Regions from separate parts of the Cupriavidus sp. WKF15 genome, predicted to be linked through region 1. Evidence: predicted binding sites of a transcription regulator. Region 1 holds the regulator's gene; each other region holds the start of a gene.

Region 1 (9,985 bases):
ACCACCGCGGCCACGCGGACCACCGCGCCAGCCGCCCACGCCACCCGACGAATCGCCGCGCGTCTTCAGGCCGCCCTTCTTGCCGCGCACGCCTTCGTCCTTCCACCCTGGAGCACCAGGCTTGCCGGTCTTTTTGTCGGCCGTCGTGCTGGGTGCGGCAGTGGTGGCTGGCTTCTTGTCGTCCTTCTTGGCTTCGGCCGTGGCACCTGCCGGCTTGACCGGCTTGTGCAGCGTACCGGTCTGCTCGGCCTTCTTTTCCTCGGCCTTGCGCTCCGACGGCGCCTTGAGCACGCGCGCCGGCGCATTCAGCATCTGCTGGATGGCGCGGGCTTCGGCTTCGGCGGCTTCGCGGCGCTTGCGTGCGGCGTCCTGCTCGGCACGGGCCTTGTCGGCAGCTGCCTTGGCATCGTCGGCAGCCTTTTGCGCTACCGCGCGCTCGCCGGCAACACGTGCCTGCTCGTCCTCGGCCTTCTTGCGCGAAGCCTCTTCAGCGGCCTCGTTCACGGCGCGCGCAGCAGCGGCTTCCTCATCGGCCTTCTTGGCAAGCAACTCGGCCTGGCGGCGCTGTTCGGCCTCCAGAGCCTCCTGCTTGGCACGGCGCTCGGCTTCTTCGCGCTCGGCGGCCTCGCGGCGCGCCTTCGCTTCGGCTTCCTGGCGTGCCAGCAGTTCGGCCTGCTGGCGTTCTTCTTCCTCACGGCGCGCCTGCTCGGCAGCGTCGACCACCGCGGATTGCGGCTCCGTATCGGCCTGATGGTCGGAAGTCGCTTCGTCGCGCTTGATCAGCACGCGCTTCTTGCGCACCTCGACCTGGACGGTGCGCGTCTTGCCGGTGGAGTCGGCCTGACGGATTTCGGAAGTCTCGCGCTTGGTCAGCGTGATCTTCTTGCGCGCACTGTCATCAGCCTGGCCGTGCGAACGCTTCAGATAATCCAGCAACCTGGTCTTATCCGATTCCGTGACCATATCTTCTGGCGTCGCTTTGCCCACCCCAGCCGCCTGCAATTGTTCCAGCAGGGCAGCTGCGCTGCGACTCAGTTCTGCGGCCAGTTGGGCAACTGTTGTGCTTGCCATTCAAACCCTTTCAATGCTTGGTTTCTACGTCGGGACAAATCGTGTGCGGAAAGCGCGTCCGGGAATGTCATCAAAACCCGGACGTGTCCCTCAGTTGAACCAATGTTCCCGTGCCTTCATGATCAGCGCCTTGGCTTCTTCCTCGCTGACGCCCGTCATCTCGACCAGCTCGTCGACGGCCAGTTCTGCCAGGTCGTCACGCGTATGGATATCGCCTTCGGCCAGTTTGCCGATCAGTTCCGGGTTGAGGCCGTCGAGCGAGCGCAGGTCTTGCGACACCTCTTCCACCTTTTCTTCCCGGGCCAGTTCCATCGTCAGGAGCGCATCACGTGCGCGGTTGCGCAGCTCGTTGACGGTGTCTTCATCAAATGCCTCGATTTCCATCATTTCACTGATGGGCACGTAGGCCACTTCTTCCAGCGTGGAGAATCCCTCGTCGATCAGGATATCCGCCACTTCTTCGTCGACGTCCAGCTTGGCCATGAACAGCTTGCGCACGGCATCGCTTTCCTCGGCTTGCTTCGCCGCCGACTCTTCCTGGGTCATGATGTTGATCTGCCAGCCGGTCAGCTCCGACGCCAGGCGCACATTCTGACCGCTTCGACCGATGGCCACGGCGAGGTTCTCCTCGTCCACGACCACGTCCATGCTGTGCTTTTCCTCATCCACGACGATCGACTGCACCTGCGCCGGCGCCAGCGCGCCGATCACGAACTGCGCCGGATCTTCCGACCACAGCACGATGTCCACGGCTTCGCCGCCGATCTCGTTGCGAACGGCAGTCACGCGCGTGCCGCGCACGCCCACGCAGGTACCGATCGGGTCGATACGCTTGTCGTGCGCCACCACGGCGATCTTGGCACGCACACCCGGATCGCGGGCTGCGGCCTTGATCTCCAGCAGGCCCTGTTCCATCTCGGGCACTTCGTTCTCGAACAGCTTGATCAGGAACTCGGGCGCGGTGCGCGACAGTTCGATCTGCGGACCACGTGCCGCACGATCCACGTTCAGGATATACGCACGAACACGGTCGCCAGTGCGCAGGTTTTCCTTCGGGATGATCTGGTCGCGCGCCAGCAGGGCTTCTACGCGGCCGGATTCGACGATCAGGCCCTTCTTGTCGGCGCGCTTAACCGTGCCGGTCATGATCTTCTCGCCACGCTCGAGGTAGTCGTTCAGGATCTGCTCGCGCTCGGCATCGCGGATGCGCTGCAGGATCACCTGCTTCGCCGCCTGCGCGCCGATACGGCCGAATTCGACCGACTCGATCTGCTGCTCGACATAGTCGTCCAGCTCGATGTTCGGGTTCTCATCGCGCGCTTCGAACAGCAGGATCTGCTTGTCCGGCTCCTGCAGGCCCTGTTCGTCAGGAACGACAAGCCAGCGGCGGAATGTCTCATGCTCGCCCGATTCGCGATCGATCGCGACACGGATATCCACGTCTTCCTCGAAACGCTTCTTGGTCGCCGAGGCCAGTGCAGCCTCCAGCGCGCCGAATACCACATCCTTGTCGACGTTCTTTTCACGCGCAAGCGCATCGACGAGCAACAGAACTTCGCGGCTCATTGCTTGTTCCCTTTTCTTTGATTTCCTTTGAAGTCGATCACCGGCACCAGGCGCGCCTTGTCGACATCAGATACAGTGAATTCCAGCAGCGCCGGACCGTCCTTGCCCTCGAACTCCAGCCCGACCTTCTCGGCGCCAGCATCGCCAGTCGGCTCGCGCAGAATGCCCGTGAAGTTCTTCTGTCCATTGACGGGCAGGCGCAGCGTCACGCGCGCTTCTGCCCCGGCAAAGCGGACATAGTCAGCCAGTTTCTTCAGCGGCCGGTCCAACCCCGGCGAGGAGACTTCGAGCCGTTCGTAATCAACGTTCTCGACAGTCAACACGTGTGTCAACTGCCGGCTCACCTTCTCGCAATCTTCGATGACGATGCCGGTTTCAGGCTGATCGATATAGACACGCAACAGTCCGGCCGGAGCACGTTCGAGCTCAACCAGCTCATATCCCATGCCGTTAAGGGTGGTTTCGATCAAATCTGCCAGATGCACTGTATTCCCAAGTAATGGCCATCAACACCAGGGCAGGCTGGCTTGCCTGCCCCGCCTGGGACGACATGGGCACAGCAGCCACCTGCCAGTCAGCCTCCGGCGCGTATGCGTCAAACGAGCGAACCAAAAAAAAATGGGCACAATGCCCATCATTCGCCCATCCTCCAGGAGGATGACTTTTTGAATAGACTTGGATTATACGCAGATTATGTCCAAAAGGCAAAAGGGCATGTATCGGCGCGCAATCCAGCCCCGGCAGCCTCTGGCGGCCGGGGATGACTCTTAGCGGTTTCCGCCCCGATTGCCACCGCGGTTGCCACCGCCACCAGTGCCACCGCCCTTGCCGCGCCCCGAGCGATTGCCACCACCGCCGCCCTTGGCCGCCTTTGGCATCACATTGCCATTGACATCGCCGCCCCGGCGCTGCGGCCGGCCTTGGCCGCCCAACCCGGCGCCGCCGCGCCCGGCGCCAGCGCGTCCACCACCCTGCCCGCGCGCGCCACCCAGATTGGCTGCATGCGATGTCAGCACAGTGGGGCCATGGCTGATGTAGCCCATCGACGTCCGCATCGGATCGGGCTGGCCGCGGCCCGCGCCGCCCTTGTCGACACGCGGCAGACCGTCCATGCCCGTATGCATCGGCATGCCCGCGATCGCCGCCTCGGTGCGCTGCTTGCGACCCCCGACCTTTGTCGCGCCCTTGCCACCCTGCTCGACCTTAGTGGGTAGCTTCAGGCCGATGGCAGTCATCATCGCCTTGACTTCCGTTGCCTCCAGCTCCTGCCAACGGCCGCGCTTCAACCCGCGCGGCAGCAGAAACTGCCCGTAGCGCGTGCGGATCAGGCGCGACACAGTCAGGCCGACCGCCTCGAACATGCGGCGCACCTCGCGGTTACGACCCTCGGTCAGCGCTACGTGATACCACTGGTTGACACCTTCGCCACCGCCATCCGCAATGCGCAGGAAGTTGGCTTCGCCGTCATCGAGTTTGATGCCATGCAGCAGGCGCTGGCGGTCAGCCTCAGCCAGTTCGCCCAGCGTACGCACCGCATACTCGCGCTCCACGCCATAGCGCGGATGCATGAAGCGGTTGGCAATATCCCCCGAAGTCGTAAAAATCAGCAGACCTTCCGTATTGAAATCCAGACGACCCACCGCGACCCATTTGCCGGTCTTCATGCGCGGCAGGCTGTCGAACACGGTCGGACGGCCTTCGGGGTCTGACTGGCTGACGATCTCGCCGGCTGGCTTGTGATACAGCAGCACGCGCGGCGGCTTGGAAGAAACCTTGCGATGGATCAGCTTGCCATTCACACGGACCTGGTCGGCTGGCAGGATCCGCTGGCCGATGTGCGCGGGCAATCCATTGACGGAAACACGGCCCTGCAGGATCAGCTCTTCCATTTCCCGGCGCGAGCCCAGGCCGCCTTCGGCCAGGACCTTGTGCAACTTCGGCGCATCGTCGTCCGCGGACAACTCACGCACCGGCTTTGCCTTGGTGCGCGGGATGACAGTGTCTTCCTGGTCGTACTGGTCCGAGATCACAAACCGGAACAGGTCTTCGCTGGTCGCACTGGTTTTGTCGGCGCCGGCATGTCCCTTCCGTTGAGGCTGGCCGCCCTTGCGCTGGCCATGCTGTCGACCTGCGGACTGGACGTCGCCTTCCGGCACAGCCCTGGCGGTACGCTGCCCCTGCGGCTTGCGCCTGCGGCCCGCCGGCTCCGCCTTCTCACCGCGATCCGGTCCCGCTTGACCGCTTTCTCGCTCAGCCGCGCCCTCTGCCTTGACCGGCTTGCGCTTGCCGCGACCGCGCGGGGCGGCACGCCCACCTGGCTCGCCAGCCGCCTTGCTCTCGCCCGCCCCGCCCGGAGCGCCAGACTCGGCACCCTCGGTACGATTGGCGTCTCGATCCTGGCCCGCCTGCCGGCGCGAAGCCACCAGGTTGCGCAAGCCGCGCCTCAGGCCCTTCCTGCGCGGCGCCGTATCGGTGCCTGACCCGGAGTCTGCTGCGCCATCGGCAGCCGGCGTCCCGGTTGCCCGGGTGTCATGTTCAACGGAATCAGACAAAGTATTCACTATCGGATGTTGCATATTGTTCAGTTGGGCACGCGCTCGTCGTGCTCGCTCGCGTGCGGCGGCGCAGCGTCGTCGCCGGAAGAATTACCGCCGTCCTGCTTGTCCGGCGCGCTCTCGACATGGAAGCCATTTGCCTCGGTCACGGCCGACGCGAGATCCGCCACTTGCATGGCATCGGCGCAGGCCTGCTCGACAACCCCAGCTCCGTCTGCCGGCTCGTCGCCAGCCACCAAAGCGGATTCAGCTACACCAACGGCTGCGCCGGCCGGCGAAGCCACCTCTGGCTCAGGGAAGGCCTCTTCGTCGCCGGCCGCCGGCCGCGCCGTTGCCATCTCTTCAAAATCAATCGCCTGCTGGTCCAGCAGCGCCGCCTGCGCCTGCGCCTGGGCGTCCTCGAGAGGCGGCAGCTCATCCAGCGTACGCAGCCCAAGGTCATCGAGGAATGCCTTGGTGGTCGCATAGAGCGCTGGCCGGCCTGGCACATCGCGGTGACCGATGACCTCGATCCAGCCGCGGTCTTCCAGCTTCTTGACCACCTCCGTGCTGACCGTCACGCCGCGAATCTCCTCGATGTCGCCGCGCGTCACCGGCTGCCGGTACGCAATGATCGCCAGCGTCTCCATGACCGCTCGGGAATACTTGGGCGGCTTCTCGGGATTAAGGCGATCCAGGTATTCCCGCATCTCCGGTCGGCTCTGGAAACGCCAGCCGCTGGCCAACGCCACCAACTCGACCCCACGCTGGCGCCAGTCCTGGCGCAATTCATCAAGCAGGGCCCGAATCGTGTCAGCGCCGACATCATCGGCAAACAGCCGACGCAGGTCGCTCACGCGCAGGGGCTCCTGCGCACAGATCAGCGCAGTCTCGAGGACGATTTTCGCCTCTTGGGTATTCATGTTGGGTGTGCAGCCTGTCTTTGCACCTGCTCCCGGACGAACCCGGAGCCCTGGACATTGTGGATTCAGCGGTGCGATTGCCACCGCCATCTCGTCGCGCAGCAAACCCGAAAGCTCTTCGCCTCGAGGCCGTGCATCTTCTGTTGCATCGATTTGCCGGGTGTGTTCCGGCAGGAGATTGCCCGGTCACCGGCAAGTACCAGTGCACGAACCTCTTGCACGCGCCCATATGGGCAGACATGGCCTCCGGCTAAAGTCCGCCTCGGCCGCAAGAAAAACGGATATCGGAAGCAGGGCCAGCAATGACTGCACCACGGCCGCAAAGCCAGCCGGACTTTTGAACAGATATTGTGAACCGGATGGACTGCGGAAAGGTTCGGTGCCGAATTGTCGGCGCTTTGCCCGAAACCCTGGGCGCGCCCCCTTTTTGGAAGGGCTGCCGGGCGCCGCTCGGAACCACGCCGCGCGATACCGCAATGGAGATGATTGTATGGCATTCCAGCCCACACCTGCAACCACCGCGCGGCGCCAGAGCGTATGGAGTGGTTTCAGAACACCAGGCAGAACCCATGCTCTGCCAGGGAATGTGGCAACAACACCGCTCGGCCGATTCCCAATGCACCGAATGCCATGACGGCCAAGCCGGCCCCGACCCTTACCCAGCTCCGTCGCGACCAGGCGCGCAAAAGCCCCGAAAAGCTCGACAGCGCCAGCAGATTAGGCAACGTACCGAGGCCAAAGGCGCCCATCACCAGCGCCCCCGAGGGCGCATTTCCGGCCAGCAAAGCAAGGGCCAGGGCCCCATAAACCATGCCGCAGGGCACCAAACCCCAAGCCAGTCCCATCCCATAGCGGCGTGCCAGGCCGCCCCGCCGAGCCTTGGCTTCCGTCGTCTTTCTGCCCAATCGAGCCATGCCGGCGGCACTGGCGCTAACCGCACGCGCCGCGAGGCGCTCCAGCCACACGATGGTAAAGGCCTCGCCGCGTATCAAGCGCCAGCCAGACAGTAGCAGCAAGGCGCTGCCGACTCCGAACAGCCAGCGCTGGACGGGCAGATAGTCCTGACGCCAGGCCGTCGCCCCCAAGGCGCCCAGCAGCGCACCAAGCAGCATGTAAGTGGAAATACGCCCGACATGCATGACAAGGAGCTCCACGAGCCAGTCCTGTGGGCGCCGCACAACGGCAACGGGTACGCCGGCGGCGCGTTGCTCGACAGCCAGCGCTACGCCACCACACATGGCAGCGCAGTGGAAGCCCCCTAGCAAGGCGAGCATGAAAACACTGAGTAGCACACCAAAAGTCAACTGCAACTCCCTACCGCATCACATCGCGCGTTAAAATGCACGTATTGCGCCCTCGCCGCTCCAATACTGCAGGTTCCAATTGCTAACATCCATCCCCGTCACCGAGATGTCGCCCCGTTGCTCCACTTGCGGCATGGGGCAATTGTGCCTGCCGGTGGGCATGAGCCAGCAGGACCTGCAGAAGATGGACACCCTGGTGCAGGAACGTGTCCGTGTCCACAAGGGCGAAACTCTTTACCGCATGGGCGATCCGCTGACTGCGGTCTATGCCATTCGCTTCGGCACCCTGAAGACGCATGTCACCACGGAAGACGGCCGCTCGCAAATCACCGGTTTCCACTTGCCAGGCGAAGTGGTTGGCCTCGACGGCCTGGGAGAGATGCAGCACGCCTCGGATGCCACCGCCCTCGAAGACACGGAGGTATGCGTCGTTCGCCTGGCCGATCTCCAGTCGCTGTCCATCGACCTGCCATCGTTGCAGCAGCAGTTCCTGCGCCTGATGGGCAAGGAAATCTCGCATGACCAGCTCATGCTCGTCACGCTTGGCTCCATGCGCGCCGAGGAGCGGCTTGCCGCGTTCCTCATCAACCTGTCCGAGCGCTTGTCCGCCCGCGGGTATTCGTCGACCGAGTTCGTCATGCGCATGAGCCGGGAAGAAATCGGCAGCTACCTGGGTCTGAAGCTCGAAACGGTCAGCCGTCTGTTCTCACGATTTGCCGAGGCCGGCTTGATCCAGATCCGTCAACGTCACGTCAAGCTAGTCGACATGGCGGGCATCAAGCAAGTCTACAGCCGCTCCTGCTGAGGCCATCTGACCGCCTCGCGTGGCAAGGCGGTCAATTCCTGCCGCTTCTTACTCCAGCTCGTCCGTTTCGCTGAGCTTTGTCGGCATGGTGTACAGCGTCAGTCCGCTGGACAATGCGCAGAATATCCAGGCCAGCAGGAAACCGATCGTATAGACCGCCTCGCGCGAGGCCTCGATCGGCTGACCGAAGAAATTCAGGTCGCCAGGGTCCACCACGGAAAACACAGTTGCCGTGGCAACCCCGGCCATCAGGAACGCCGGCCACAGTACCCACATCAGCCAGCGCAGCCTCATGGCTGCCTCGCTTGCGGTGCCTTGGCACTGCCCGAGGCACCTGCCACCTTCTCGACAACCAGGCCATGCCGGGCCACACCATCGACCACTGGCCGGTCAGGATGAGTGGAAGCCAGCCAGATAGTCACGCCGCAAGCCACCATGGCCAGCAACGGACCACTCATCAGCAGCCACGGCCACGGCTCTTTCCACCACGGATTGCTTTCTTGCATCGCCTTGCCCCCTTCGTCAACGCCTCATCGAGGCGCTCGCGGTTTGGTACGGCACAGCGCCGACGCGCCGTGCCGCCCTTAGCATCACAAATTGCGTGGCACGATGAAACTGGTAGATTGCCTGATTTGCGCACTACCTTGCCCCGCACCTTCGCTGGTCACTGTCACGCTGATCTTGTGCGTACCTTGCGCGGCATCGTCGATCGGCACGCGAATCCGGATCGGCACCAGCCTGTTCGATGTCGGCGCCAGAGCCTGCGCGTCCGGATCGTACTCGACGGTCATGTTCTTCAGTTCGTCGCTCTCGGCCTTCACGCTGATGCGCATGGGCGCCTCGGTGGTATTGATGAGTTGCAGTCGATAGACGTTTTCGATCCAGCGCCCGTCCACCTCACGCCCAAGCGCCCCGCGGTCACGGATGATGTCCACTTTCAATGGCGTGCGCAGCGCAAGCGAAGCCACGAAACCTGCAACCATCACCAGCCAGATAATCGAGTAGATGATGGTCCGCGGCCGCACCAGCCGCTTGCGCGCCGCAGCGGCCGACAGCGCCTTGCGCATGGCATTCTCGGACGTATAGCGGATCAGCCCGCGCGGGTAGTCCATCTTGTCCATGACCTGGTTGCATGCATCGATGCAGGCACCGCAACCGATGCACTCGTATTGCAACCCGTCACGGATATCGATGCCGGTCGGGCACACCTGCACGCAGATGCTGCAGTTGACGCAGTCACCTAGCCCGGCCTGGTGATGATCCACCTTGCGCGACCGGCTGCCGCGCGGCTCGCCGCGCCCGACGTCGTAGGTGACCACATAGGTGTCGGGGTCGACCATCACGCTCTGGAACCGCGCATACGGACACATGTACTTGCAGACCTGCTCGCGCATGAAGCCTGCATTCCCCCACGTGGCGAAGGCGTAAAAAAGCATCCAGAACGCCTGCCACGGACCCAGCGAGAAGCTCAGTACCTGGCCGCCAAGCTCACGGATCGGCGCAAAGTAGCCAATGAACGTGAAGCCCGTCCACAGCGCGACCAGTATCCACAGGGAGTGCTTGGTAGCCTTCAGGCGGAACTTGCGCGCGCTCCAGGGATCACCGTCCAGGCGGATCCGCGCGAAGCGGTCGCCTTCGACATGTCGCTCGATCCACATGAATATTTCGGTGTAGACCGTTTGTGGACACGCGTAGCCGCAGAAAAGCCGGCCGGCAATCGCCGTGAACAGGAACAGCGCCAGCGCGGAAATCACCAGCAGGACGGCAAGATAGATGACATCC
Region 2 (9,985 bases), on a different replicon from region 1:
CGATCACATCCTCCACGGCCGCATCGCGTGCCTGGGCTATAAGCTTTGCGTTCTCGCGCACCCATTCCAGCTCGTCCAGGATCGCGTGCTGCGACTCCTCCTTCCAGTGAAACAGGAACACGTCCTTGAACACCGGGCAAAGGTCGTTGTCCGGCGCGATGCTGGCCCGGTAGTGCTCCTGAGTGAATAGCTCGATGAGGCAGGTCAGCGCCAGCACCGACCAGGTCGACTTGCTCAGTACGACCGACGCGACGTCGTTCGGTCGCGGCAGGAACGTATACCCCGCCGGCATCCCGGCGCCGATTAGAATTTCCATTCGCCGAAACAACTCTTGGTGCTTCAGCTCTTCGTCGGTGAAGCGAACCAGCGCCTCGAGCGCAGTCTGGTCGCCGAGCCAGTGGTCGTGGCTCACCTCGAGGATCTTGGCGCCTATGAAGCGCTCGACCAGACCGAAGATATTGACGTACGAGCGTCCCTGGATTTGCGACAACAGGCGGCGCTCGTCGGAGCCGAGGAACGGCAACCGGTCAACGAATGACAAGCCGTCAGGCAGGAATTTCTTTGTAAAGTCGAGTTCGCGATGGCGAATGACGTCGCGATTGATGTCCCACCGGATGCGCTTGGAGACCTCGATGCACTTGGCGTAATGGGCGGAACTGAAGTGGGGTTGCAAGATGGATTGCGCAACGGGCATGGACGTTCTCCGTGAGGGTTGGGTGAGTACGGCTGCGGCATCGCCGAATCCGTCGGCGGCAGGGGCGTGGCTAATGTCTTGCGTGTTCATGGTGGGGATTCCTTTTTCGGGTACAAAAGCTCCCGCCCGCAGCAGTGCAGGTGCGGAAAGTGCGATGCGCATTTTGGTGACGCGACGTAAAGCTCTAGCGATACTGCAAAGCGGATTTCTCTCGGTCTGTATCGACCCCGATTTTGTTATCGCCGCGCTAGCCTCGGTTGGCGTCGTTGTTGCACGTAAACCATCTTGCTGATGTAGGGTTGCTCAGCGGACTGATGACCGCTGGAAGGCATCACTTCCGCTCGATCACCACTTCGAGGTACTCGCTCGGCAGCACCAGCGTGCCGTCGTCCGAGCGGTTGTCGCGCGCCATGAGCGCAAGCAAGTCCCGGGTGAAGGCAGCCTGCTTCTCGGCATCAAGCGCGTCGAAGGTCTTGGTCACGGGGCCGTAGTAGGTGCGGAACACTTCGATCCAGTGCGCGGGCGAGCGGTAGCGGAAGGCGAACTCGCGGGTGGTTGTGCAGATCTGCCGTGCGGTTTTTCCGAAGAGCTCCTCAAGCCTTCCCTTCGTGCCCCAAAGTCCCGGCGATTTGACGCCTGGCGCCGGGGGAATGTATTTGCCGATCGTCTTGAACACTTGTCCAATGAAACTCTCGGGCGTCCAGTTCGCCAGGCCGATCCTGCCGCCGGGCTTGCAAACACGCGCGAGCTCGCTCGCCGCCTTGTTCTGGTTCGGGGTGAACATCACACCGAAGGTGGACATCACCGCGTCGAACGCTGCGTCTGGAAACGGTAGGTTCTCAGCGTCGGCTTCCTGGAACTGGATCGTGTGGCCTTCGGCCTGCGCGCGCGCCCGCCCGGACTCGAGCAGCGAGGACACATAGTCGGTGGAGGTCACATCGCACCAGCGGCGCGCGGCCGCAAGCGTGGCGTTGCCGTTGCCGGCGGCGACGTCGAGCACGCACGCACCGGAACGCAGATCGAGTGCTTCGCACAGGTTCTCTCCGACGATCTGAAGCGTGGTGCCTACCACGGCATAGTTGCCCGTGGGCCAGGCGGCTTGCTGACGGGTCTTGACTGAGGCGAGGTCGATGGCGGGCGAGGACGTTGTGGCGAGGGCGGGCATAGCGACACTCCTAATGGCATTCAGGGGGATTTGTTTCGGTGCAGAAACGCATTAGTCGGACGGCGTCTCGGCTGGCCGGTGCGTGCCTCGCGACAACCTGCGAAGTGCCTTCCACATTCGACTCCTTCGCCCGGATATTGCCGGTTTGCGGTCCTCTGGCACGGCGCCAGTGGTGCTAGTATTGGCGCAGCAGGAACGACATTGAATAACCGGGCGTCCAACTTTCTTGCGCGCGACGCCGCGATTGCACAATCGCCACGATGGATGCCCTCTCCGACGTACTGCGCGTCGTCCAGTTGACCGGCGCCGTCTATCTCGACGGTTCATTTTCGGCGCCATGGTGCGTCATTGGTCACGCAGATTCAGCACTTTGCTCGGCCTATCTGCCGGCCTCCGAGCGCGTCGTCTCGTTCCATCTGGTAACAGAAGGAGGGTGCTGGGCGATGTTGCCAAACGATCCCGGTAGCGCATTGCAGGTGGAATCAGGTGATGTCATCGTGGTGCCGCAAGGCGAAACCCACGTGCTCTGTAGTTCCACTGACCTGTCACCTGAACTCTTGGCGCCGTTATTGGCGAATCAAGTGGACACAATGCAGGGTGAAGTCATGAGGCTCGTCCACGGCGGCGGCGGGGCGGCCACTCGAATGGTCTGCGGTTTTCTCGCGGCGCAGAACATTTCGAGAAATCCCTTGCTTTGCGCGCTGCCGCGTCTGTTCAAGGTCGGCATGCGCGGGTCCAGGGCGTCATGGCTTGAATCGTCGCTGCGCTTCGCGACCGAGGAAGCAGCCTCAGCGCATGCCGGTAGTGCAACGGTGCTGGCCAAACTTGCGGAGCTGGTGTTCGTCGAGGCGGTGCGGCGTTACGTCGACACGATGCCCGACGATCGCAAGGGGTGGCTAGCGGGATTGCGCGATCGCCTCGTCGCTCGCGTGCTTGCGCTGATGCATGCGCGCCCGGCGCACCCGTGGACCGTGGAAGACCTCGCCCACGAAGTTGGCATGTCGCGTTCCGCGCTTGCGCAGCGTTTCGCCGACCTGCTCGGGGTGCCGCCGATGCAATACCTGGCGCAGTGGCGCTTGCAACTCGCCGCGCAGCAACTGCGCCTCACCGATCGGCCGCTCGTGTCAGTTGCGGAGGATGTTGGTTACGAATCCGAAGCCGCATTCAATCGCGCGTTCAAGCGCGAGTTCGGTGTGCCGCCGGCGACTTGGCGCAGGAACGCCGCGGGCACTGCGACTCGCGATCAGGGTGATGCGAGCCACGCCGTGTCGAGCGGCACTGCATCTGACTGACGCGCCCGCGACAGCGGCACGCATGGCACTCCGGATAGTGTCGCGTCCTGGCTTCACCGCCTCGGCTGCCCGCGCCGGGTGCCCATTCGGGCGCGCCCGGCGACTGCAGTTCCGCGGAACATGGCCACAGTGGCGGTGGCGTATGTTGGCCATCACTCCATAGAACCGTCATTCGGTGGCAATCCGAGGCGGGATGCGAGGGCCGGAAAGGCCGATGAAGCGACTTGTGCCAGCGAAAGTCCGTTAGCCTGGCCGGCGCCGACGTTCGAACGACCGAGTGATCGCGCGGATCTACGACGCTTCATGGCCGGTCACGGCCGGCTATCCCCTCCAGGTCGAGGCCGTCTCTGCCCGACCCGGAGCCGCCGTTCGGGATTGGGCCATAGCAACGGCGGATTCCGGGCGTACTGCTGCCATTCGCAAGTTGAGTTAATCGTTGAGTAATCGGCTATCTCAGTCCCACCTATAGAAGGGCCATACCTTCTGACCGTCGACTTATTAATAGCTCCCGGCAGGAGATCCCATCGAGGATCCAGACCATGCGTTCCTGGCGAACTGTAACCGGCACGGGGTAGTCGTCGATGAAACTAGAGCCGTCGAGGGAACTGAAATGCTTTTGCATAATGGCTTTTTCTTCATCACGATTGGAATTACGTCCTAACGGCTGGCTTCCTCGGACTGGTGGCCTTGAGCTAGCATGCGCGCCACCTTATGACCGCCGCGTAGCCACGGCCAAATCCATCTCACTGACGGACACAGAGAAAGCCTGCCCCCCTGCCCGGCGATGGATTTGCTCGGCTTGCTGACATTTGTATCGCGCGTCGGCGGAGCCGTGGTCATATCCTGTTGCGACCTCCTCGAGGTATCCAGGAGGAAATTGTTGCTCTGGCGTGACCTGGGGAACTCCTCGCGCCATGGCGGTCTCGGCCAGATCCCTTACCCTACGCTATGGCGCCAACCCGATGATGGTGGCTGGATCTCCGGTGTGCGCCACCGAACGGCCGGGAGCGCGGCTCAGTCGGACAATAGTGATCTCTTCATAACGGTCCGGCCGTATAGCGCGACTTCTCGCGCTTACAGCTTCTTTGATCCAGCCCAAATCCGTGAATGGTTCATCACCTACCTTACGAACATGACCATGTGACTTGTGCGGTAGAAGTGAGTCGCAGAGGCCTGTGATCAGTCGCGCTTCGCGATGCCCTGCGGCCAAACTTACGATCGTCGCCGTCTTTGCCATTCAAGGAGAAAGTGATGCAAATCGTACTTGCGACCGATGGCTCGACGTACAGTGATGCGGCGGCACAATGTGTGGCTGCCGGGACATTATTGAAGGGGCCATTGCTCGTACACCTGGTTCATTGCATGCCAGACGTGTCGGGAGAGGTGAAGTCCTACATCAGCGCCGCGGATCTTGCGGCATGGCACTCGGACGAGAGTGGGCGGACGATGCGCTCCGCCGCTGAGATCCTGAGCGCAGCGGGTGTTCCGTTCGAACAGCACGCGCTGACGGGTTTTGCACCAGAGCGCATCGTCGAGTTTGCACGCTCTGTCAATGCGGCAGCGATCGTGATGGGCACACACGGCCGGGGTGCATTCCTGGATGCCATTGTCGGTTCCGTAGCGGGCCGCGTCATTGCTCACGCCCCATGCCCCGTCATTCTGGTGAAGGCTGGCACTGCCAGTAGCTAATGACTGGGAATGCCATACGGAATGACCCCCGGTAATGAGGTCAGCTCTGCTATGTCCAACGATCGCAGTCCGCTCTTTCGCGTGCGCGACGTCTACAAGACGTATCAAGCGGGCGAGGTGGTCGTCCACGCGCTGAACGGTGTGGACCTCGACCTTTATGACCGGGAGTTTGTCGTCCTATTGGGAGCATCAGGAAGCGGAAAATCGACGTTGCTGCATATTCTTGGCGGACTGGACCGCCCGACGACAGGGACCATCGAATACCGGGACCATGACCTGGCACACGCCGATGAGGCTGGTCTTACCCTTTACCGCCGCGAGCACGTCGGCTTTGTATTTCAGTTCTACAATCTCATTCCGAGCTTGACGGCCCTGGAAAACGTCGCACTGGTGGCCGATATCGCCGACCATCCCATGAATCCGCTCGATGCCCTTGAGTTGGTAGGGCTATCGGCGCGCAAGGGCCACTTTCCAGCGCAACTCTCCGGCGGAGAACAGCAGCGCATCGCCATTGCCCGTGCCGTCGTCAAGCAGCCGGACATTCTTCTATGCGACGAGCCGACTGGAGCGCTGGACTACAGCACGGGGAGGCCTGTACTTGAGGTTCTTCAGCGCGTAAATACGGAGCAGGGGGCAATCACTGCCGTTATCACCCATAACACAGCCATAGCTGCAATGGCTGACCGGGTGCTGCACATCAGCAGTGGCCGCATCACGGAGATTGAGCAGCATGCAACCCGGGCAAATCCATCGGAGCTGCGATGGTAGCCGCACGCTTCACCATGCTATCGCGCGAGTTGTGGCGGCTTCGTGCCCAGGCTATTGCCGCGGCGCTGGTCGTCGCATGCGGCATAGCCGTGCTAGTCGCGATGAATGGGGCATGGCGCTCTCTTGCATCCGCCAAGGACCGTTACTACGAGATGCAGCGCTTTGCCGACGTGTTTGCCAACGTGAAACGTGCGCCGGTTTCCCTCGAAGGACCCATTCGGGCCATCCCGGGCGTGCGGGAAGTCCTCATGCGCATCGTCCATGACGTTAATGCGGATGTACCGAGCACGCGCGAGCCGGCCACACTTCGCCTGATTTCCCTGCCAGCCGTTGGCAAGGCCGGCATCAATGCGCTATGGGTTTCACGGGGCCGACTTCCCGACCCTTCCCATGACGACGAAGCCGTCCTTAGTGTCGCCTTCGCAAATGCCAATGCACTGGATGTCGGGGGACACGTGACGGCCATACTCAATGGTCATGCCCGCCGGTTGACGATCACTGGCCTTGGAATGTCACCAGAGTACGTCTATGAGGTAGGGCAGGGCATGGTGTTTCCGGACAACCGTCGGTTCGGCGTCATGTGGATGGGGCAGGCCGCAATGGAATCCGCCTTCGATATGGAGGGGGGCTTCAATGATCTGGCTATCCTGCTTGACGCGGAGGCCCGCCCCCAGGAGGTCGTCACAAGGCTGGACCGGATGCTTCTCCGTTACGGCTGCCTCGGGGCGTATGAACGGACGCTGCAACAATCGAATCGATTCCTTAGCGATGAACTCGACGAGATCCGCGTGATCGCCAACTATGTCCCGGCCCTATTCTTGGCGGTGGCGGCTTTCCTGTTGTATACGTTGCTGAGTCGCCTCGTTACCTTGCAGCGGGCTGAAGTTGGTTTGTTGAAGGCGTTTGGCTACAGCACCGGGACCGTGGCGATCCAATATGTGTATTTTGGTCTGGCGACGGTATTGCTTGGGGTGCTGCTCGGCGTGCCTGGCGGCCTGTATCTGGAGGAATTGCTGGTCGGCCTATACCGCCAGTATTTCCACTTCCCCGTGCTGAACGCCGAGCTCTCTCCTGGGATCGTGGTCGGCGCTGTCATGGCTAGTGTGTGTGCGGCCTCCGTGGGCAGTGCATCGGCCGCCCTGCGCGCAGGCCGCTTGTCACCGGTCGAAGCAATGCGACCTGAGTTACCCCTCGGCTTCCGGGCGAGCTTTCTCGACCGTGCAGGCCTTCTGGCGGTGCTGCCCATTCCCCTGCGGCTGATTTTGCGCAATCTGGCTCGTAGGCCGGCCAAGGCCTTGATGTCCATCACCGCCATCGCGCTGGCCGTGGGTTTGACCATCGTCGGACGGTTCGGCCTCGACGGCGTCAATACGATTCTCAACCTCCAGTTCGGCCGCGTTCAGCATGAAGATGTGACGTTGATCTTCAACGAGCCGCGCTCCCTGCGGGTCGCCCATGACCTGGCCCAGATGCCGGGAGTCCTGCGAGTCGAGCCATTTCGAATTGTGCCGGTATGGTTGCGCAATGCGAATCGCTCCAAGCGCACCGAAATCACAGGCCTGGAAACCACGGGCGAGTTACATGAGGTTGTGGGCTACACCTCTGGACGTCATCCGATTGCTTCGGACGGGCTTGTACTCTCGGCAAGACTGGCGGCGGAGCTCGGCTTATCGGTGGGTGAACGTGTTGAGGTTGAAGTGCTCGAGGGCCGCCGCAACAGTCTGGTCATGCGGGTAGCGGATGTCGTCGATGACCTGCTGGGCGCCGCTGCCTACATGGACCACAAGGCATCGTCCCGCTTGCTGGGCGAAGCGCCGGCAATCAGTGGGGCGTACCTCCGCGTCGACGCCGACAAGGCACAATCTCTGTACCAAAGGCTCAAGAGCCTGCCCGTCGTGAGTTCTGTGATCATACGCTCCGCTGTGATCGCCAGCATCGAAAGAACACTTGATCGGACGTTCGTCGTCTCCAGTCTTGTGCTGGCGGCCTTTGCCACGGTCATCGTGGCTGGGGTCGTTTACAACAACTTTCGCATTGCGCTGTCCGAGCGCGGGAATGAACTGGCCAGTCTGCGGGTACTTGGTTTTTCCCAGCAAGAGGTTTCTGGGATTCTGCTTGGCGAGCAGTTCTTTCTGACGGTTTTGTCGTTACCGGTCGGGATCGCCGTGGGCTATGGCTTGTGCGCCTTGCTCGTCCCCATGTTCGACCGAGAGGCCTTTCGCATCCCGCTCAGCCTGAGCAGGCAAACACTGGCGCAGGCATTGCTGCCAGCCATCGGCGCTGCGGCCGTGGCCGGACTGCTTGTCCAGCAGCGGCTGCGACGGCTGGACCTGATCGCAGTGCTGAAATCCAGAGAGTAGGGCGATGCGCTGGTCAAAAGCCAAGACGTTCCTGATGGTGGCCGCTGTCGTGGTTGCGGCGGGCCTTGGCTATCTGCTCATGCCAGAGCCAGTGGATGTCGAGGTGGTGCGATCCTCCGTTGGCGCGATGGCAGTCACCACTACCGAGGAGGGAGAGACCCGCAGTAGGGAGCGCTATGTTGTTGCCGCGCCTGCCGCAGGAAAACTGATGCGGATCAGCTTGCGGGAGGGCGACTGGGTGCATGAGGGCGAAGTGGTGGCGGAACTTGCGCCACTGCCACTGACGGCCCAGGAACGCGAAGAAGCCGAAGCAAGGGTCGCTGCGGCGCGTGCGGCATACCGTGAGGCGCAGGAGCGCGTCCGGCATGCCGCCGAAGACTACACTCAGGCGCAGCGCGAACTGCAGCGTGTGGAGAGGCTGGTGCGGGAGCGCTTCCTGTCTCCTCAGGCCGGGGAGCAGGCCGCCAACGCCACCATTACCGCCGGCAATGATCTCGCCGCAGCGCGCGCCCGCGCCAGCGCCGCCTTGCAGGAGGTCCGCGTGGCAGAGGCCGGCCTGCTGGCCATCGAGGAGCACAAACGTGGGCGCTGGCCGGTCGTGCCGGTTCATGCACCGTTCACCGGCGCCGTATTGTCCATTCCGGAGCGCAGCGAGCGGGTTGTCGCTGCGGGCGAGCCCCTGCTGACGATCGGCAATCCACATGACCTGGAGATCGTGGTCGAGCTACTGTCAACGGAAGCAGTCAAGGTGCGGCCGCAGATGCCGGCGAGGCTGGAAGGATGGGGCGGCGAGCAAGTAGTACAAGGCAAGGTTAGGCTCGTGGAGCCCCATGCGTTCACCAAGGTATCCGCCCTGGGCATAGAAGAAAAGCGAACCCGGGTGATTATCGACGTTTTTGATCCACCCTCTGGACTGGGTGACGGATTTCGCGTCATCGCGAGCATTGTGCTGTGGCAGACCGATCACGCGACAAAGTTGCCCGCGAGTTCGCTGTTCCGCTGCGAGACTGCGCATTGGTGTGTGTTTCGGATTGAGGGCGATCGGGTGCGGAGGACGGAGGTCAGGATTAGCCACCGGAATTCGGATGAGGCGGAACTGCTTTCTCCCTTGACCGACAGCGTACAAGTGGTTCGATATCCGCAAAGCAGCCTTCATGATGGCCAGCGGGTAAAGCTGCGTACCGGCCCCTAGTCCATTGTGTCATTCGAAATGTACCCCGATTCGACTGCGCCCCCCAGGGTTACATGCCATGTCGCCGATGTTCGCAACGGCCGCGCCGTTGCCGCGGATTGCGCTTAGTGTACGGTGCCGGAGGTGCAGCTTTCCGGTGCGGTTACTCTGGCGCCGTGGGCGAATGAAGGCTGGTTGTCTTCCATGGTTGCCGCCGCCGGCCCGGGTTGGTTGAGGTGTCCGCAGGCATTCAATTGCGGGTAATCTTAAGCATCTTGACGTGAATTTTCTGTTCCGTCAGTCAGTGGTGATCGTGTCCCGGCACGAAGTTCAGGTTGTGTTAATTCTGCATGTCGTTGTGGCTCCCCGATCTCCTTCTGCTCGTCTATTAGGAACACATCAGCAGCCCTCCCGTTCTTGTAGCCCTCGATGAACGGCTCGACCGCAGCGGTGAGTTCGGCGGTCACCAGGCCATATGCGACGCTCGCAAAATCAACGGGGTCTAGTTTTTGTTGGCACTTCTCATACAAGGCGTAGCGTTGCTCATTGGTCAGGATTGACGCCTTGCTCGCGCTCTGTTCATACGAATCAATCGAAATGGCTGTAGTCAGAACAGAAACGACAAAAGCTAACGAGAGTAAGGTTGCCAACACAGCTTGCCTCCTATTCCTTTGTGCTCAGTTCGGACTAGCGCCGGCTGCCGATGCGCAGATACACCTGGAAGGCTTGTGTGTCCTCGCAGCACGCTTCCCTGATCCCCGACCATGGCCCTCTCTGACAACGCCTGTTGGCTTTATCCGTGATCCTGTAAGGGGATAGGTCATAGCGAGCTTTTCCCCTCGTCCC
Region 3 (9,985 bases), 1.1 Mb from region 1:
GATGGCCACGACCACCTGGTCGAGCGCGAGGTGCGCGTGGTCGAGGCGCATGCCGCCACGGTCGACCTTGGTCCGTACCGCCACTTCATGCAGAAGGAAATCTTCGAGCAGCCGCGCGCACTCGGCGACACGCTTGAAGGGATCGATGGCATTTCGCCGGCGCTGTTCGGCGACCGGGCGGCGGAGGTCTTCCCCGACATCGACAGCGTGCTGATCCTGGCCTGCGGCACCAGCTACTACTCGGGCTGCACGGCCAAGTACTGGCTCGAAAGCATCGCCAAGATCCCGACGCAGGTCGAAGTGGCCAGCGAGTACCGCTACCGCGAGACCGTACCGAATCCGCGCGCGCTGGTGGTTGTGATTTCCCAGTCCGGCGAGACCGCCGACACCATGGCCGCGCTGCGTCATGCGCGCGCGCTGGGCCATACCCACACGCTCTCGATCTGCAACGTGGCGACCAGCGCCATGGTGCGCGAGACCGAAATGCGTTTCCTCACGCGCGCCGGCACGGAAATCGGCGTGGCCTCGACCAAGGCCTTCACCACGCAGCTCGCGGCGCTGTACATGCTGACGCTGGCGCTGGCCAAGGTGCGCGGCTTCCTTTCCGAAGAGGCCGAGGCCAAGGACATGGCCAACCTGCGTCACCTGCCCGCCGCGCTGCATGGCGTGCTGGCGCTCGAGCCGCAGATCATCGCGTGGTCCGAGGAGTTCGCGCGCCGCGAGAACGCGCTGTTCCTGGGCCGCGGCAAGCATTACCCGATTGCGCTCGAAGGCGCGCTCAAGCTCAAGGAGATCTCGTACATCCATGCCGAGGCCTATCCCGCGGGCGAACTCAAGCACGGGCCGCTGGCGCTCGTGACCGAGGCGATGCCGGTGGTGACCGTGGCCCCGAACGACGCGCTGCTGGAAAAGCTCAAGTCCAACATCCAGGAAGTTCGCGCGCGTGGCGGGCGCCTGTATGTGTTCGCCGACAGCGACACGCACATCCAGTCGACGGACGGCATCCAGGTGATCCGCATGCCCGAGCACTATGGCGACCTGTCGCCGATCCTGCACGTGGTGCCGCTGCAGCTGCTGGCGTACCACACCGCATGCGCGCGCGGCACCGATGTGGACAAGCCCCGGAATCTGGCGAAGTCGGTGACGGTGGAGTAAGCCGGGGCAGCGTCCTTTCAGCAGCAGGAAGCTGCCGCTAAATGTTCAGGGGCCCCGCTTGCGCGGGGCCCCTGTTGTTTTTTGTCCGGGACTTTCAGGATTTCCCGAAGGCCAGCCGGCGCGAACCTACCTGGCGTCGGGCCGGGATGCCCGGCATGTCTTCACGCCCAGAAGGCTGTAGGCCGGGCAGATGCGCGCGATGCCCGTCACGAGCGGAAGGATGCCAATCCATCCCCAGGCACCTATGCTCCCGGTTGCGGCAAGGACAATCAAGGCCAGGCCAATGACAATCCGGAGAACCCGGTCGACGGTTCCAACATTTGCTTGCATGGCAGGCTCCAGGACAATGTGAGATCGGTGGGTGAGTTGCGGGATGTTTCCGCCGCCCGGCGCGCGTTCGCCAGTGAGGCGGAGGTTGTTGAACCACTATCGTCCCTTGCCGGCCATCGGCTCTTGATCTGGCGCAATCACCAGGCAAGGTCAGGGCGCGCTCAGGCTCGCCGCAGGCTGGATGCTGTCCTCTCGGCGATCTCGAACACAGCCATGCCGGCCACCATCGCGGCCACGAAGCCAACGGCCTTCGGATAACCGGCCCCAAGCGCCACCAGCGCCGGACCCGGGCAAAAGCCGGCCAGGCCCCAGCCGACGCCAAACGCCGCGCTGCCAAGCACCAGGCGCAGTGTCACGGCCGTGCTGGCCGGCAACTGCATGGGCAGCCCGAGCAACGAGCGCTTGCGGCGCCTGGCCACCAGGAAGGCGACCGAGCCGATGACGATTGCGCCCGCCATCACAAAGGCCAGCGACGGATCCCAGCTTCCCGCGAGGTCCAGAAAGCCCAGCACCTTGGCCGGATTGGCCATGCCGGAAACCATCAGGCCAATGCCGAAGAGCAGGCCTGCCAGCAATGCGGTAACGACTGTCATCTCAGCCTCGGATCAGGTGCCGTTGCACGAAGACGGTCAGGAATCCCGCCGCCATGAAGGTCAGCGTGGCGACCAGCGAGCGGACCGAGCCGCGCGAGATGCCGCACACGCCATGGCCGCTGGTACAGCCGCTGGCATAGCGGGTGCCAAGGCCCACGAGGAAACCGGCGATCATGATCTCGCCCCAGCCCGCCTGAATGTCCGCGACGGCCGGCCTGCCAAGCAGACCGGCCAGTACCGGGGCAGCGAAGAGGCCGGCAAGGAAGGCAAGGCGCCATGCCATGTCGCGGCGCGGCAGGTTCAGCAGGCCGCCAAGGATGCCGCTGATGCCCGCGATGCGTCCGTTGCATAGCGCCAGCACGGCTGCCGCCGCCCCTATGATGAGTCCGCCGGCCAGCGACAGGCCGGGCGTGAAGCTGGCAAGGTCAATCAACATGTTGGCTCCGGAGCGGGATTGGCACAGAACTGTTCATAGAGGACACCCATGACGGCAAGTGCCTGCGCACTCGCCACCGAGTAGTAGATGTTCTTGCCGTCGCGGCGCGTGGCCACCAGGCCGTTCTCGCGCAGCACGCCAAGCTGTTGCGACAGCGTCGGCTGCCGGATGCCGAGTTGCGCCTCCAGGTCGCCAACGGGCAGTTCGCCCTGGGACAGACGACACATCAGCAGCAGGCGATCGGGATTGGCCAGCACCTTGAGCAAGGCACACGCCTGGGTCGCGGCGGCTTGCATGATGCTGAGGTCGATATCGGGATGGGGCTGGTTCATAGGATGGCTACAGTTGCGTAGCCTATATTATATTAAAACATAAACTATGTATGGATAGATCGAGTCGTCCGCCGGTCGCTTGCATGATTAAAGTGGCGGCAGTAGGATCAATCGGACCGGGGCAGCTGCCTGCCCGCCAGTGATTCCAGCCTTATGCAAAGAAAGACTTTCCGGGACATGCAATGCCCGATCGCGCGCAGCCTCGAGCGGGTCGGGGAGTGGTGGAGCATCCTGATCCTGCGCGAGGCGTTCTACGGCGCCACACGCTTCGATACGTTCCAGAAGAACCTCGACATCGCCCCGAACATGCTGACGCGCCGCCTGAACGGGCTCGTGGAGGAGGGGCTGCTTGAGCGGCGCCAGTATTCCGAGCGGCCGCCGCGCTACGAATACGTGCTGACCGACTGCGGGCGTGATTTCCAGCCCGTGATGCTGGCGATGCTTGCCTGGGGCAACAAGCATTTCGCGCCTGAGGGCGTGAGCGTGCAGCTTGTCGACAAGGCGACCGGGCAGCCGGTCGAGCCCGTGCTGGTCGATGCCGCCAGTGGTGCGCCGGTAGACCTGGCGCGCCATGCCATTGCCCCGGGGCCGGCCGCCGGCGAAGGCGTGCGCCGGCGCCTGGCGGATGCTGCGGCATACCTTTCGTCGCAGCCCGCCGCAGAGCAGGCGGAGGGCAGCTGACCTGGCCGGCCGTCACGCTCCCGGCGGTTACCAGCCACCGCCCAGCGCGCGGAACGCGGCCACCGCGGCGCGTGCGTTGTCGGCGCTCACGCGTGCCTGCTGGTCGCGCGCGGCCAGCAGCTGGCGGTCTTCTTCAAGCACTTCGAACAGGCTGACTGCGCCGCCTTTGTAGGCGTCTTCCGCCGCGCCGCGTGACCGTGCCTGCGCATCGACCTCCACGGCCAGGTCCTGGCTCTGCAGTGCCAGCTGGGTCAGCGTGACGATGGCGTTTTCCACATCCTCGGTGGCACGCAGCATCGCCTTGCGATAGACCGCGAGCGCCTCGGCATTGGCGCCGCGCGCCTGGGCCACTTCGGCATCGACGCGGCCGAAATCGAACAGGCGCCAGCGCAGGCCCGCCATGGCCGCCGGCTGGAACGTGGCCGCGGTGAACATCTTGCCCGCCGACAGGCTTTCAAAACCGAGCAGCGCCGACAGCGAGAGCTTGGGGTAATACTCCGCCGTGGCCACGCCGATGCGCGCGCTCGACGCCGCCAGCCGGCGTTCGGCCGCGATGACGTCGGGGCGGCGCTCCAGCAGCGCTGCCGGGCCCTGCGCCAGCGGAATCTGCGGCACCACAGTGCGTGGACCCAACGCAGCCAGTTCCGCGGCATACGTGCCGGGCACCGCGCCCATCAGCACGTCGAGGCGGTTGAGTTGCGTGTCGAGCTCGATCTGCAGGGGCGGGATGGTCACCCGGGTTTGCGCGAGCCGCGCTTCGGCCTGTGCCCGTTCGCGCTCGGCGCCGATGCCGTCGGCCAGGCGCAGCTTCACCAGCTCCAGCAGCCGCGCATTGGTCTGGACCTGCTGCTGCGCAATGGCGATGCGCTGCTGCGCGCCGCGCACGCGGAAGTAGGCGTCGGCGGCTTCGGCGGCCACCAGTACGCGCACGCCCATGTGTTCGGCCTCGGCGGCCTGGGCTTCGGCGCCGGCGGCCTCCGAGCCGCGCCGCAGGCCGCCGGCGACGTCGATCTCCCAACTCGCGCCCGCGCCCACGTTATAGAGCGTGTTGTTGCGCTCGAAGCCGGGGTGGGCGCTGGCCAGCTTGCCGAGCGGGCTTTCCAGCGACTGGCGCTGCCGCGCGACGCTGGCCGATAGCGATCCTTCCGGCAGCAGCGCGGCGCCAGCGAAATCAGCTGCCGCACGCGCCTGGTCGACGCGCGCCACCGACGCGGCCAGGTCCAGGTTCTGCGCAAGCGCGCGCTCGATGATCCGGGTCAGTTCGGGATCGTCGAATCCTTTCCACCAGCTATCCAGCGCGGGGGCTGCCGTCGCTGCGTCGCGCGTCTGAAAGTCGACGGCATGCGCGTACTTGGCCGGCAGGTCTGCCGGCGGCGTGCGGTAGTCGGGACCGACCGCGCAGGCGGCCAGGCTGGCGGCCATAGCCGCAGCGGCCAACGCCGCGAGGCCGCGCCCGAAGCGCTGTGCCGGTGGGAAGGGATGCCCTTGCGTCATTTCATACACCTCTCGTTCGTGACCTTTGCGACACAATGCAAAATTAACTTGCATGATGCTAGTGACAACTCTAGACTAACTTTCAAGTTGATAGCAACCCCCGATTGCAGGGACTGACGAACATGCGGAAGAAGCCACTGGACAACGCGCCTTGCCCGATCGCCCGGACCGTGGCGCGTATCGGCGACGCGTGGAGCGTCCTGATCCTGCGCGAAGCGTTCTACGGTACGGCGCGCTTCGACGAGTTCGAGAAGAGCCTCGGCATCGCGCCGAACATGCTTGCCCGCCGGCTTGGCGCCCTGGTCGAAGAAGGGCTGCTGGAGCGGCGCAGCTACTGCGAGCGGCCGCCGCGTTTCGAATACGTACTGACGCCACGCGGCCGCGATTTCCGTCCCGTGCTGCTGACCTTGCTGGCCTGGGGCAACCGCCATTTCGCGCCCGAAGGCGAAAGCATCCAGCTCATCGAACGCGAGACCGGCGCGCGCGCCGAGCCGATGCTGGTCGACGCCGCCAGCGGGCGCGCGATCACCGAGACCACCCATGTGCTGTTGCCCGGCCCCGCCGCCAGCGAGCGCATGCGCGAGCGACTGTGCCGCGCGGCCGGTGAGCGGCCCATGCCCCCGGTCAATTCGAATACCCCCGACCCTGAGTGCTGAAAGGAAGTGCGATGACAAGCAACACCATGACCGAACGCGCGGGCGAGCAGCCCGTACCCGCCGTCAGGACGCGGCCCAATCCGAAGCGGCTGCTCGCGGCCGGTGCACTGCTGGTCGCGGGACTGGCTGGCATCGGCTACGGCTATCACTGGTGGACGTCCGCGCGCTTCGTGCAAAGTACCGACGATGCTTATGTAGGTGGTGACGTCACCGTGATCGGCGCCAAGGTCGGCGGCTATATCGCCGAGGTCGCGGTGACGGACAACCAGCAGGTGCATGCGGGCGACGTGCTGGTGCGCATCGATGACCGCGACTATCGCGCCGCGCTGGCCAAGGCCGAGGGCGCGGTAGCCGCGCAGCAGGCGCTGCTGGAAAACCTGGACGCCACGCAACGGTTGCAGGAAGCCGTCATCGGACAGGCCCGGGCCGGGATCTCGGCCGTCAACGCCGATACCGTGCGCGCGCGCCAGGACCAGGTGCGCTATGCCAGCCTGGTCGAGAAAGCGGCGGTATCGATCCAGAGTTCGCAGAAGGCCGACGCCGACTACAAGCAGGCGGTGGCCAACGGCGAGAAGGCGCAGGCCGCGCTGCTGGCGGCGCAGCGTCAGCTCGAGGTGATCGGCACGCAGAAGCTGCAGGCCAGGGCGGCGCTGGCGCAGGCGATTGCCGAGCGCGACATTGCCAGGCTCAACCTCAGCTATACCGAGTTGCGTGCGCCCGTGGATGGCACGGTCGGCAACCGTCGCGCGCGCGTGGGCGCCTACGCCGGCAACGGCAGCCAGCTGCTCTCCATCGTGCCGGCCAGTGGACTGTGGGTGGATGCGAATTTCAAGGAAGGCCAGCTCGCGCACATGCGCGCCGGCATGCCGGTCACGATCGAGGCCGACGTGCTGCCGGGGCGCGTCTTCCACGGCCATGTGACCAGCCTGGCGCCGGCCACCGGCGCGCAGTTCAGCGTCCTGCCGCCGGAGAACGCCACCGGCAACTTCACGAAGATCGTCCAGCGCGTGCCGGTGCGCATCGAGCTCGACGACAAGGATGCCAGGCTCGGCACCTTGCGCCCGGGCCTGTCCGTGATCGCGCAGGTCGATACGCGCGCGCCGAAGCAGGTGCAATGATGAGCACCGCCACCCTGGACCGGCCGGCCGCCGCGCCAGCTGCCGTACTGCCGTCGCCCGCTGCGCTATCCACATCGGCCAAGGTCTTCGCCTTTGCCACCATGTGCGTGGGCATGTTTATCGCGCTGCTCGACATCCAGATCGTTTCCGCGTCGCTGCGCGATATCGGTGGCGGCCTCTCGGCGGGCGCCGACGAGACGGTCTGGGTACAGACCAGCTACCTGATCGCGGAGATCATCGTCATCCCGCTGTCCGGATGGCTGGCGCGCGTGATGTCGACGCGCTGGCTGTTCGCCGTCTCCGCCGCGGGCTTCACGGTGACCAGCCTGCTGTGCGGCGTGGCGTGGAATATCCAGAGCATGATCGCGTTCCGCGCGATGCAGGGCTTCCTGGGCGGCTCGATGATCCCGCTGGTGTTCACCACCGCGTTCGCGTTCTTCGCCGGGCCGCAACGCGTGATCGCCGCGGCGACCATCGGCGCGCTGGCCTCGCTGGCGCCCACGCTCGGCCCGACCATCGGCGGCTGGATTACCGACAACTTCTCGTGGCACTGGCTGTTCTTCATCAACCTGGTGCCTGGCGTCTTCGTCACGGTGGCGGTACCGATGCTGGTCAAGGTCGATCAACCCAACTGGAAATTGCTGCGCGGTGCGGACTATCTCGGCATGACGCTGATGGCCCTGTTCCTGGGCTGCCTGGAATACACGCTCGAGGAAGGGCCGCGCTGGGACTGGTTTGGCGACGAGGTGATCCTGGCCACGGCGTGGATTGCGGGCCTGTCAGGGATCGCTTTCCTGTGGCGATCGCTGACCTATGCCAATCCCGTGGTAGACCTGCGCGCGCTGCGCGACCGAAATTTCGCGCTTGGCTGCTTCTTCTCGTTCGTCACCGGCATCGGCATCTTTGCCACCATCTACCTCACGCCGCTGTTCCTGGGGCGCGTGCGGGGCTTCAGCGCGCTGGACATCGGCCTTGCCATCTTCTCGACCGGCGTGTTCCAGGTTGCGTCGATTCCGTTCTATGCGTTCCTGGCCAACCGGGTCGACCTGCGCTGGCTGATGATGTTCGGTCTCGGGCTGTTCGCGCTGTCGATGTGGTTCTTCGCCCCGATCACGCACGACTGGGGTGGTGCGGAACTGCTGTTGCCGCAGGCGCTGCGCGGCATGGCGCAGCAGTTCGCGGTGGCACCGACGGTCACGCTGACACTGGGCAGCCTGCCGCCGGAGCGGCTCAAGCTGGCGTCCGGGCTGTTCAACCTGATGCGCAATCTTGGTGGGGCCATCGGCATCGCGGCCTGCGCCACGGTGCTTAATGACCGCGGCAATCTGCATTTCCTGCGCGAGGCGGAACACCTGAATATCCGCAATGAGGCGATGGGGGCGTTGCTGCAGGGTGTCGGCAACCAGATGCTCGCGGCAGGCCACGATTTCGCCGACGCGCAGAGCGCGGCGCTCCGGCAATTGTGGGCACTGGCCTGGCGCGAAGCGCAGACGCAGACGTTCAGTGACGCGTTCCTGATCGTCATGGCGTGCTTCGTGATCGCCACGGCGATGGCGCCGCTGATGCGCAAGGTCGCGCCGCCGAAGGCGCCATCGGCCGATGCGCACTGAGACTGAGCGACAAGACCCGGAGTTCCCGCCATGAAGCCTTACCGCATGATGCAATTGACCTGTGCAGCAATGCTGGCCTTGTCCGCCTTCACCATGGCGCGTGCCGACACTGACCGGCCGCGCCAGACCGGCGTGTCCTGCGCGCACGCCGGCAATACCTACTGCTCGGCGCCGCAGCCAGCTGCCGATGCCGCGTCGCAAACGGCGCGGACTGGCACGCGGGCGGAAGACTGACGGATCTCTTGCGTGCAGGAATCCGATCCCAAAAATCATACATGGACCTCGCCGCGCGGGTGGCGGATTGCCTGACAGGCGGCGTCTGCGACTTGTGACTTGCGCGCGCCGCGGCGCAACGCCGGGTGCCCGTCCAGCACTTCGTGCACGAGCGTCACGAAGGCCCGTGCGGCCGGCGACAACGAGTGGCCGGCAAGCGACACCACGCCATAGGGCGCGCGCAGATCCGTGGCGGGACGCAGCGGCAGTGCGACCGCCTGCCGGTCTGCCTGCAGGCCTGCCATCATGGCGCGCGGCACCAGTACCACGGTGTCGGTCGATAACATCAGCGTGCGCAGCGCATGCATGTCGTCGCACGTGACGGTCAGCATGCTGCCGGGCGCGCCTTGCGCATTGCGCTGGTCTTCGGCGAGCCTGCGGCTGAAGAACTCGCTGATGCCGTAGGGCAGGCGCGGCCCTGCCACCGGGTATGCGGTCAGCGCGGCCAGGTTGACTGCGCGGCGGCGGGCAAGCGGGTGCGTGCCGCGCACGAAGAACGCCGTCTGCAGCGCAGGCAAGCGCTCGATCTGCAGGTGTGGCAGTTGCGCCAGGCTCTGGCTCTCGCCGACGAAGACATCAAGCCGCTCCGCCTCCAGCGATTTCAGCATGGTGCGCGTGTCGGCGGTTTCCAGGTCGATGCGCAGCGTGGGGTGGCGCGCGACCAGCGCCGCGAGCACCGGCTCCAGCAGGAACGAGGCCGCGAATGGCCCGAAGCCGATGCGGATCTCACCGATCTCGACGTCCTGCAGCATCTGCAGGTCGCGCCTGAGTTCGCGGCCTTCACGCAGCATGCGCCGCGCGCGTTCGAGCACCATCGTGCCAGCCGCTGTCGGCCGGGCCTTGCCGTAGCCGCGGTCCACCAGCGCGCCCAGGTCGGCTTCGAGCGTCTGGATGCTGCGTGTCAGCGCCGGTTGCGACAGGTGCAGTGCATCGGCCGCGCGCGCGAAGCTGCCTTGCTCGATCAGCGTGACGAAGTGATGGAGTTGGCGCAAGCTCATGAAATTTAGTATTTATGCATGGAAATCTGAAAAATATTGCATTGGACGTATTTTCTCAAGCCGCGTAGCTTGTCTCCAGACCAAGAAAACCAAGTACATCCATACCGGAGACAAGGCATGAACCGACGTACGCTGCTGGCGTTCACCCTGAGTGGCAGCATCACCCTTTTCGCCGCCCCGGCGCATGCGCAAAACTATCCCGCCAAGCCGATCCGCATCGTGGTGCCCTATGTCGCGGGCGGCGGGACCGATACGGTGGCGCGCGCGCTCGCCGAGAAGCTCGGCAAGCGGCTCGGCCAGCCGGTGGTG

What was found. Region 1 encodes FNR, which switches genes on or off when oxygen is low (the NO sensors DNR and NnrR bind a similar motif). Its sites were predicted from a motif close to TTGATNNNNATCAA; they were not measured.
Region 2: CupriaWKF_RS30155 (universal stress protein) is a predicted target of FNR. The motif match lies at 4,237-4,250, and genes of this name have one in related genera.
Region 3: CupriaWKF_RS01235 (DUF2892 domain-containing protein) is a predicted target of FNR. The motif match lies at 1,609-1,622, and genes of this name have one in related genera.

The regions. Positions count from the first base shown of each region.
Region 1 is NZ_CP119572.1:1,343,316-1,353,300, reverse strand. It holds gene infB (translation initiation factor IF-2) at 1-1,071, opposite strand, end outside; gene nusA (transcription termination factor NusA) at 1,162-2,637, opposite strand; gene rimP (ribosome maturation factor RimP) at 2,634-3,122, opposite strand; gene rluB (23S rRNA pseudouridine(2605) synthase RluB) at 3,405-5,213, opposite strand; gene scpB (SMC-Scp complex subunit ScpB) at 5,219-6,094, opposite strand; gene CupriaWKF_RS06405 (sulfite exporter TauE/SafE family protein) at 6,643-7,398, opposite strand; gene fnr (fumarate/nitrate reduction transcriptional regulator Fnr) at 7,478-8,203, shown strand; gene CupriaWKF_RS06395 (hypothetical protein) at 8,252-8,497, opposite strand; gene CupriaWKF_RS06390 (FixH family protein) at 8,494-8,709, opposite strand; gene ccoG (cytochrome c oxidase accessory protein CcoG) at 8,794-9,985, opposite strand, start outside.
Region 2 is NZ_CP119574.1:53,782-63,766, forward strand. It holds gene CupriaWKF_RS30140 (hypothetical protein) at 1-694, opposite strand, end outside; gene CupriaWKF_RS30145 (class I SAM-dependent methyltransferase) at 1,026-1,859, opposite strand; gene CupriaWKF_RS30150 (AraC family transcriptional regulator) at 2,120-3,151, shown strand; gene CupriaWKF_RS30155 (universal stress protein) at 4,400-4,840, shown strand; gene CupriaWKF_RS30160 (ABC transporter ATP-binding protein) at 4,892-5,608, shown strand; gene CupriaWKF_RS30165 (FtsX-like permease family protein) at 5,602-7,968, shown strand; gene CupriaWKF_RS30170 (HlyD family efflux transporter periplasmic adaptor subunit) at 7,973-9,160, shown strand; gene CupriaWKF_RS30175 (hypothetical protein) at 9,406-9,789, opposite strand.
Region 3 is NZ_CP119572.1:264,669-274,653, forward strand. It holds gene glmS (glutamine--fructose-6-phosphate transaminase (isomerizing)) at 1-1,155, shown strand, start outside; gene CupriaWKF_RS01235 (DUF2892 domain-containing protein) at 1,282-1,485, opposite strand; gene CupriaWKF_RS01240 (YeeE/YedE family protein) at 1,647-2,078, opposite strand; gene CupriaWKF_RS01245 (YeeE/YedE family protein) at 2,080-2,514, opposite strand; gene CupriaWKF_RS01250 (metalloregulator ArsR/SmtB family transcription factor) at 2,508-2,846, opposite strand; gene CupriaWKF_RS01255 (helix-turn-helix domain-containing protein) at 3,024-3,527, shown strand; gene CupriaWKF_RS01260 (efflux transporter outer membrane subunit) at 3,555-5,021, opposite strand; gene CupriaWKF_RS01265 (helix-turn-helix domain-containing protein) at 5,144-5,677, shown strand; gene CupriaWKF_RS01270 (HlyD family secretion protein) at 5,689-6,795, shown strand; gene CupriaWKF_RS01275 (DHA2 family efflux MFS transporter permease subunit) at 6,795-8,405, shown strand; gene CupriaWKF_RS01280 (hypothetical protein) at 8,436-8,639, shown strand; gene CupriaWKF_RS01285 (LysR family transcriptional regulator) at 8,675-9,676, opposite strand; gene CupriaWKF_RS01290 (tripartite tricarboxylate transporter substrate binding protein) at 9,794-9,985, shown strand, end outside.